2 regions of the Kitasatospora sp. NBC_00070 genome follow, and region 2 is predicted to be linked to the other one. Evidence: riboswitches for the same ligand, from Rfam matches in the RefSeq annotation. Region 2 holds a riboswitch; the other holds the start of a gene.

Region 1 (3,914 bases), 2.5 Mb from region 2:
TATCCGGACAGACGCCCTCTGCAACAGGGCCAACCTTGCCGAATTCATCGGCAGTCGAATGGGATATCGCGGGAGGAAGGCGGCAGAGCGTGGCAATTCACTCCGGGCATAGCGGACTCATCACCGCAAAATGCGGCCAGATTTCTGACGCTTGCCTGACATCTTCTGTCTCACGCGGTCCGGCGGATGTCTCAACGGCCGGACGGGCCTTGCGTACGCGATCGGCTGACGGTGCGTGGGGAGGGCGGCGGTAAGAGCGGGGATACGCCGACTTCCGTCGCACTCTACTCCCTCCCGGGTGCCCGCTTTTCCACCCGACATAGGGCCGCGCCGCCGTCGGAAGCGGAAATAGGGATTCCGGTTCGGACGGCGGCGCGGCCGTATTCGGTGAAGTGCGGGAACTCAGCAGCCGCCGGCCACCGCGGGAATGATCGAGATGCCCGCGCCGTCCTTGATCTCGGTCGCCAGGCCCTCGGCGAAACGCACGTCGTCGTCGTTCACGTACACGTTCACGAAGCGGCGCAGCTTGCCCGCGTCGTCCAGCACCCGGGCGGCGATGCCGGGGTGGTTGGCGTCCAGGTCGGCGATGACGGCACCCAGGGTGTCGCCCTCGGCGGTGACCTCGGCGACGCCGCCGGTGTAGGTGCGCAGGATGGTCGGGATGCGGACGGTGGCGCTCATGCACGGACTCCTAGCGGGGAGGTGAGGGGGGATCAGGCGGAGGCGAGACCGGCGGCCCGGAACGAGTCCAGGGTCGGGCGGATGGTGGCGGTCAGGCCCGCGTCGGCGACGGCGTCCAGGGTCTTCAGACCGTCCCCGGTGTTGATCGCGACGGTCTCCTTGGACGGGTCCAGCTGACCCGTCTCGACCAGCTTCTTCAGCACCCCGATGGTCACCCCGCCGGCCGTCTCGGCGAAGATGCCCTCGGTCCTGGCCAGCAGCTTGATCGCCTCGACCACCTCGGCGTCCGTCACGTCCTCCACCGCGCCCCCGGTGCGGCGGGCGATGTCCAGCACGTACGGGCCGTCGGCCGGGTTGCCGATCGCCAGCGACTTGGCGATGGTGTTCGGCTTGACCGGGCGGATCACGTCGTGACCCGCCTTGAAGGCGGCGGAGACCGGGGAGCAGCCCTCGGCCTGGGCGCCGAAGATCCGGTACGGGCGGTCCTCGACCAGGCCGAGCTTGATCAGCTCCTGCAGGCCCTTGTCGATCTTGGTGAGCTGGGAGCCCGAGGCGATCGGGATCACCAGCTGCTCCGGCAGCCGCCAGCCGAGCTGCTCGCAGATCTCGTACGCCAGGGTCTTCGAGCCCTCGCCGTAGTACGGCCGGAGGTTGACGTTGACGAAGCCCCAGCCCTCGCCGGCCGGGTCACCGATCAGCTCCGAGCAGAACCGGTTCACGTCGTCGTAGTTGCCCTCGATCCCGACCAGCTCGCCGCCGTAGACCCCGGCCATCACGACCTTGCCCTGCTCCAGGTCGTGCGGGATGAAGACGCAGGACTTGAAACCGGCCCGGGCCGCGGCCGCGCCGACGGCGCCGGCCAGGTTGCCGGTGGAGGAGCACGACAGGGTGGTGAAGTTGAACGCGCGCGCCGCCTCGATGGCGCAGGCGACCACCCGGTCCTTGAAGGAGTGGGTCGGGTTGCCCGAGTCGTCCTTGACGTGCAGCTGGGCGGTGAAGCCGAGCTCGCGGCCCAGGTTGTCGGCCTTCACCAGCGGGGTCCAGCCCGGGTTCAGGTTCGGCTTGCCCGCCACGTCGGCCGGGACGGGCAGCAGCGGGGCGTACCGCCAGATCGAGGCCGGACCGGCCTCGATCCGCTTGCGCAGCTCCTCGGCGGAGTCGGAGCCGAAGTCGTACGCGATCTCCAGCGGGCCGAAGCACTCGACGCAGGCGAAGCTCGGGCCGAGCGGGAATCGGGTGCCACACTCGCGACAGGACAGGGCGGCAGCGGGGCCGAGGTCGACGGTCGGGGCGGCAGAAACAGCGGTAGCCATGATGGCGGAGGCCTCTCTCCTCATCTTCCCCGTGACGCGGTCGCGCCACAGGACGGAATTGGCACCTGTCCCGCCGGATGGCCACTGCTGGGCCGGCCGTGCGAGAAGGTTGCCGGGACTTCGACGGGCCGTTCCCTCAGTCCCTCTGGATGAGCTCTGTGAAGTTGTGGTCCTGCTCTCCGGCCGACCCCGACGTGCGAAGGTCTGACCGCAGTACGAAGACTGTATCCGAAGGCGCCGGGCAGGGAACCGCGCGTCCGAGTCGCGAGATGCCCCGTCCCGAGAACGCCAGTCCGACCACTCAGCCCGAGGAGAACAGACGTGTCCGACCAGCCGACCCCGGCCGACCCGCCCGAGGAGCTGCTGCCGGAAGTGGCCGACTGGCTGCACCGGCGCTCCTGGACGACGGCCGACCGGCCGCCGGCCGACCTGCTCACCGCCAAACGGGCGGCCGGCCCGGCCGGGACGGTCAGCGTGGTGCTGCCCGCCCTCGACGAGGAGTCCACGGTCGGCGAGATCGTCCGGGTGATCCGGCGCGAGCTGATGGAGCGGCTGCCGCTGGTGGACGAGATCGTGGTGGTCGACTCGGGCTCGGCCGACCGGACGGCGCAGACCGCCGCCGCGGCGGGCGCCCGGGTGGTGCACCGGGACGACGTACTGCCCCGGCTGCCGGCCGCCCCGGGCAAGGGCGAGGTGCTCTGGCGCTCGCTGCTGGTCACCTCCGGCGAGATCGTCTGCTTCATCGACGCGGACCTGCGGGAGTTCGACCCGGCCTTCGTCTCCGGCATCGTCGGGCCGCTGCTGACCGATCCGGCGATCCAGCTGGTGAAGGCGATGTACGACCGGCCGCTGGAGACCGCGGGCGCGGTGGTCCCGGCCGGGGGCGGGCGGGTCACCGAGCTGGTGGCCCGGCCGCTGCTGAACCTTCACTGGCCCCAACTGGCCGGGTTCGTCCAGCCGTTGGGCGGCGAGTACGCCGCCAGGCGGTCGCTGCTGGAGCAGCTGCCGTTCCCGACCGGGTACGGGGTCGAGCTCGGCCTGCTGGTGGACGCGCTCGACCGGGTCGGCCTGGACGCGCTGGCCCAGGTGGACGTCGGGGTCCGGCACCACCGGCACCAGGACGGCCAGGCGCTCGGCCGGATGGCGGCCACCATCTACCGCACCGCCCTGGACCGCCTGGACCGCACCCACCGCCTCAAGACCACCCCCGACCTGGTGCACCCCCTGCTCACCCAGTTCACCCGCGACCCCGCCACCCGCGAGTTCACCGCCCACACCCACCCGGTCGGCGCCCTCGAACGCCCCCCGATGCTCACCGTCCCGGAGTACCTCAGCCCGCTACGGTCCAGGGGCTCGGGGAACGGCGACGCCAGCCCTTTCAGGGTGATCCGTCCGTGAAGGGTCAGGGACTTTCGCAGTGACCCGAGCGCCAGACCTCCTCGCAGTTCCCCGAGCCCCTGGACCGTAGATGCCCGGGCGCTTGCCGAGCCAGGGGGAGTCTCGGGTGGTTTGGGTGACCCGGGGCGAGGCAGAGTTGAGGCATGGCCGATCACGCGACCGAACGTTCGAATCCGACCGGGGCCGCCCCCATCCTGGTGGCCTCCAACCGAGGGCCGGTGTCCTTCACCGCCGAGGACGACGGCTCGCTGACCCTGCGCAGAGGCGGTGGCGGCCTGGTCTCGGGCCTGTCCGCGATCGACGACCCGTCCGCCGTCTGGGTCTGCGCCGCGCTCTCCGAGGCGGACCGGACGGCGGCCCGCCGCTCCCCCGACGGCCGACTGGACCTCGGCGGGTTCGAGGTCGGCGGCCAGGCTGTCCGGATGCTGGACATCGATCCCGGCACCTTCGCCCGGGCCTACAACGGCGTGGCCAACTCCACCCTCTGGTTCGTCCACCACCTGCTGTACGAGACCCCGGTGG
Region 2 (3,914 bases):
GCGGGTCACTGCGAAAGTGCCTGACCACCCACGGACGGATCACCTGGCAAGGGCCGGCGTCGCCCACGCGGCGGAGCCGCACATCAGCAGGGCCCCGAGCCCCCGACCGTAGACAGCTGAGCACCTGCCGAGAGGTCAGCTGCGGCGGGTGTCCGCGACGCAGCGGCCGCCTTCGTTGCGGTAGCTCCACGCCGCCCCGTCGGAGACGAGCTCGCGGACGGCCCCCAGGAACCGCTCCAGGTGCTCGTCCGGAGTCCCCGCCCCGAAGCTGACCCGGATCGCGTTCAGGCTGCGCTCGCCGGGCAGCGACGGCTCCGGGGCGCCGCACTCGGACGGTGCGGCCTCCTCGCCGCCGAGCAGGGTCCGCACCAGCGGGTGGGCGCAGAACAGCCCGTCCCGGACGCCGATCCCGTACTCGGCCGAGAGCGCCGCCGAGAAGTGCGAGCTGTTCCAGCCCTGCACCACGAAGGAGAGCACGCCGACCCGGGCCGCGCCCTCGCCGAACAGGCTGAGCACCCGGACTTCGGGGATCTCGGCCAGTCCGGCCTGCAGACGGTCGATCAGCTGCTGCTCGCGGGCCTCCAGCGCGTCGAAGCCGGCCTCGGTGAGCGCCCGGCAGGCGGAGGCGATGGAGTAGGCGCCGATCACGTTCGGGGAGCCGGCCTCGTGCCGGGCCGGGCCGGTCTGCCACTCGACCGCGACCGAGCCGTCCAGCTCGCGGGCCACGGTCCGGCTGGCGCCGCCGCCGGCCAGGTACGGCTCGGCCGCGTCCAGCCAGTCGCTCCGGCCGGCCAGCACGCCGGCGCCGAACGGGGCGTACAGCTTGTGGCCGGAGAAGGCGATCCAGTCCACGCCCAACTCCCGCACCGAGACCCGGTGGTGGGGCGCCAGCTGGGCGGCGTCCAGCACCACCCGGGCGCCGTGCCGGTGGGCGACCTCGGTCAGTTCGGCGACCGGCCAGAGCTCGCCGGTGACGTTGGAGGCACCGGTGACGCAGAACAGCCGGTGCTCGGCGGGCTCCGCCGCGAGGGCGGCGTCCAGCGCGGCGACCGCCTCGGCGTGCGAGCGCGGGGCCCGCAGGTAGCTGACGGTCAGGCCGTCCCGGCGCCAGGGCAGCAGCGAGGCGTGGTGCTCGGTCTCGAAGGCGAACACCCGGGTGCCGGCGGGCAGCACCCCGGCCAGCAGGTTGAGCGAGTCGGTGGTGGCCCGGGTGAAGACCACCTGGTCGCCCTCGCGCAGGTCGAGGAACTCCTCGACGGTGCGGCGGCTCTGCTCGAACAGGTCGGTGGAGAGTTGGGAGAGGTACCCGGCGCCCCGGTGCACGCTGCCGTAGTACGGGGCGTAGGCGGCGACGTCGTCCCAGACCCGCTGGAGCGCCGGGGAGCTGGCGGCGTAGTCCAGGGCGGCGTAGGAGACCTTCTCGCCGGAGACCAGCGGGACCTGGACGTCGTGGCCGAGAACGGCGAGCGGGGCGCAGATTTCGGTGGAAACGGACATGGGGGTGCACTCCTCGGAAGGTCCGGGACCTCGGGGTGCAGCTGTGCCGCCGACGTCCGCGCTTGCCACGCGGACGGTTCGCCGCGGAGCCCGGTCCTCACCCAGGGCACCCCGCCACGGACGGAGGGTTGCCGGACAGCAAGCTGGGGCTTGTCGCTGTCACTCATGACCTGCCGAGGACTCTAGGCGAGCCTCCGAGGAGTGGTCAAACACCCGTCCGCCATCCGGACAGTACGAAGGCCCGGCAGTGATCTGCCGGGCCTTCAACTCACCGTTCAAGAACGGGTGGTGGCCGCCGCCCAGTCCTTCAGCAGGGCCTCCGCCGCGCCGGAGTCGACGGCGGCCGCGGTCCGCACCATGCCGGCCGCCAGCTGCTCGGCCAGCGGGGCGTCGGTCAGCTCCAGCGCGGTCAGCGCGGCGGCGCTGTTCAGCAGGACGGCGTCCCGGACCGGGCCGCGCTCCCCCGCCAGCAGGCGGCGGGCGACCTCGGCGTTGAACTGCGGGTCGCCGCCGCGCAGCGCCTCGATGCCGACCGGCTCGATGCCGACCTCGCGCGGGTCGAAGACGGTCTCGGTGACCTGACCGTCCTTCACCAGCCAGACGTGCGAGGTGGTGGAGATGGTCAGCTCGTCCAGGCCGTCGTCGCCCCGGAAGACCAGGGCGGTGGCACCGCGCCGGGCCAGTACGCCGGCGATCAGCCCGGCCAGCCGGGTGTCGAAGCAGCCGATCGCGTGCGCGGTGACCCGGCCCGGGTTGGTCAGCGGGCCGAGGATGTTGAAGGCGGTCGGCACCCCGAGGTCACGGCGGGCCGGGGCGGCGTGCCGCATCGCCGGGTGGAACATCGGCGCCGGGCAGAAGGTCAGGCCGACCTCCGCGGCGATCTCGGCCACCCGGGCGGGCGTGACGTCGGGGCTGATGCCGAGCTTCTCCAGCACGTCGGTGGCACCGCTGGCGGAGGAGGCCGCCCGGTTGCCGTGCTTGACCACCTTCGCCCCGGCGGCGGCCGCGACGATCGCCGACATGGTGGAGATGTTCACCGTCTTGGCCCGGTCGCCGCCGGTGCCCACGATGTCCACTGCGGGGCCCGGGATGTGCAGCGGCGTGGCGTGCGCGTACATCGACTCGACCAGACCGGCGATCTCGTCCACCGTCTCGCCCTTGGCCCGGAGCGCGACCACGAAGCCGGCCACCTGGACGGGGGTGGCCTCGCCGCCCATGATCCGGTCCATCGCCCAGGCGGTGTCGGCCTGGCCGAGGTCCTGCCCGGCCAGCAGCGCGCTCAGCAGGTCCGGCCAGGTGCGGACCACCTGCGCGGGGTCGCTACCGCCGTTCGCAGGTTGTGCGTTCACCATGGCTGACTCCAGCTCTCGATCGGGGATGCTGGAGCCAGCCTAGCGATCCGGGGCGCCCGGACGCGGGGTGCTTCTCTACAGGTGAGACACCGGCTGACGGCCCCTCAGCGGTGCGATCGCTCAGCGGTGGGCCGGGGTGCGCTTGGCCACCCGGGCCCGGAGCAGGGTGGCGGCGGCCTCGGCCAGCGCCACCGGGTCGACCGGGTGCGAGATCGCGGCCTCGGCGCGGCTCCAGGCGGCCAGCCAGGCGTCCTGCGGCCGGCCGATCAGCACCAGCACCGGCGGGCAGCCGTAGATCTCGTCCTTGACCTGCCGGGCCACCCCGAGGCCGCCGGCCGGCACGGCCTCGCCGTCCAGCACGCAGAGGTCGACACCGCCCTTCTCCAGGGCTCGGAGCACCGCGGGCACCGTGGCGCACTCCAGCACGTCGACCTCGGGGAGGTCGGCGGCGGGGCGGCGGCCCAGTGCGAGCGTGACCTGCTCGCGGGTGTTCCGGTCGTCGCTGTAGACGAGAACGGTGAGCGTCTCGTCGGAGGTGTGCGCCATGGGCCCTGCTCCCGGGTACTCGTCCTCTTATATGGCTGTGCTCTTCGTCGTACCGTGCGCGGCTCAACCCGGCCCGGTGTGACCCGGACCACGTTCACCTCCGGATGCTACTCCCGCACACCCCTCGTGGTGACCCCCTGGCGCGATCTCCCTCGGACGAGCCGCGGCCGTACGCCACGCCGATCACTCACGCGGGCGACGGATCGTCACCCCAGAAGTCCGGTTCCACCCGGACGGCCGACCCGCTAGCCGACCCGGGGCGCCGGGCCCGCCGTGACACGCGGGGCGAACGGGTGGACCCGTCGTCAATGAACCGTCAGAAATGGGACACCACCTCCTCGAAGCCCTCGTCCGACGCCCCGTCGGCTGCCAACAGGGCATACCGCACGCACCGGACACTCCGAGGTACACCCCCCGGCGTGAAGACGGAATAAGGGACCGACATAATGTCCGTCGTGGCGACAGCAACAGCAACAGAAACCGGACACGCGCACGGAGCGGTCAACAGGCCGAACCTGG

Evidence for each region. Region 2 has a riboswitch for S-adenosylmethionine ahead of OHV05_RS08085 (aminotransferase class V-fold PLP-dependent enzyme). Riboswitches for the same ligand answer to the same signal wherever they lie in the genome.
Region 1: it holds a riboswitch for S-adenosylmethionine, as region 2 does, so the genes downstream of both, thrC (threonine synthase) here and OHV05_RS08085 (aminotransferase class V-fold PLP-dependent enzyme) in region 2, are expected to answer to the same signal.

Annotation. Positions count from the first base shown of each region.
Region 1 covers NZ_CP108247.1:4,221,345-4,225,258, reverse strand. The annotation lists gene OHV05_RS19595 (ubiquitin-like small modifier protein 1) at 403-681, opposite strand; gene thrC (threonine synthase) at 714-1,994, opposite strand; SAM riboswitch class I at 2,012-2,150, opposite strand; gene OHV05_RS19585 (glucosyl-3-phosphoglycerate synthase) at 2,355-3,392, shown strand; gene OHV05_RS19580 (trehalose-6-phosphate synthase) at 3,536-3,914, shown strand, end outside.
Region 2 covers NZ_CP108247.1:1,741,326-1,745,239, forward strand. The annotation lists gene OHV05_RS08085 (aminotransferase class V-fold PLP-dependent enzyme) at 136-1,497, opposite strand; SAM riboswitch class IV at 1,551-1,668, opposite strand; gene trpD (anthranilate phosphoribosyltransferase) at 1,773-2,849, opposite strand; gene OHV05_RS08095 (hypothetical protein) at 2,970-3,395, opposite strand; gene OHV05_RS08100 (heme-copper oxidase subunit III) at 3,842-3,914, shown strand, end outside.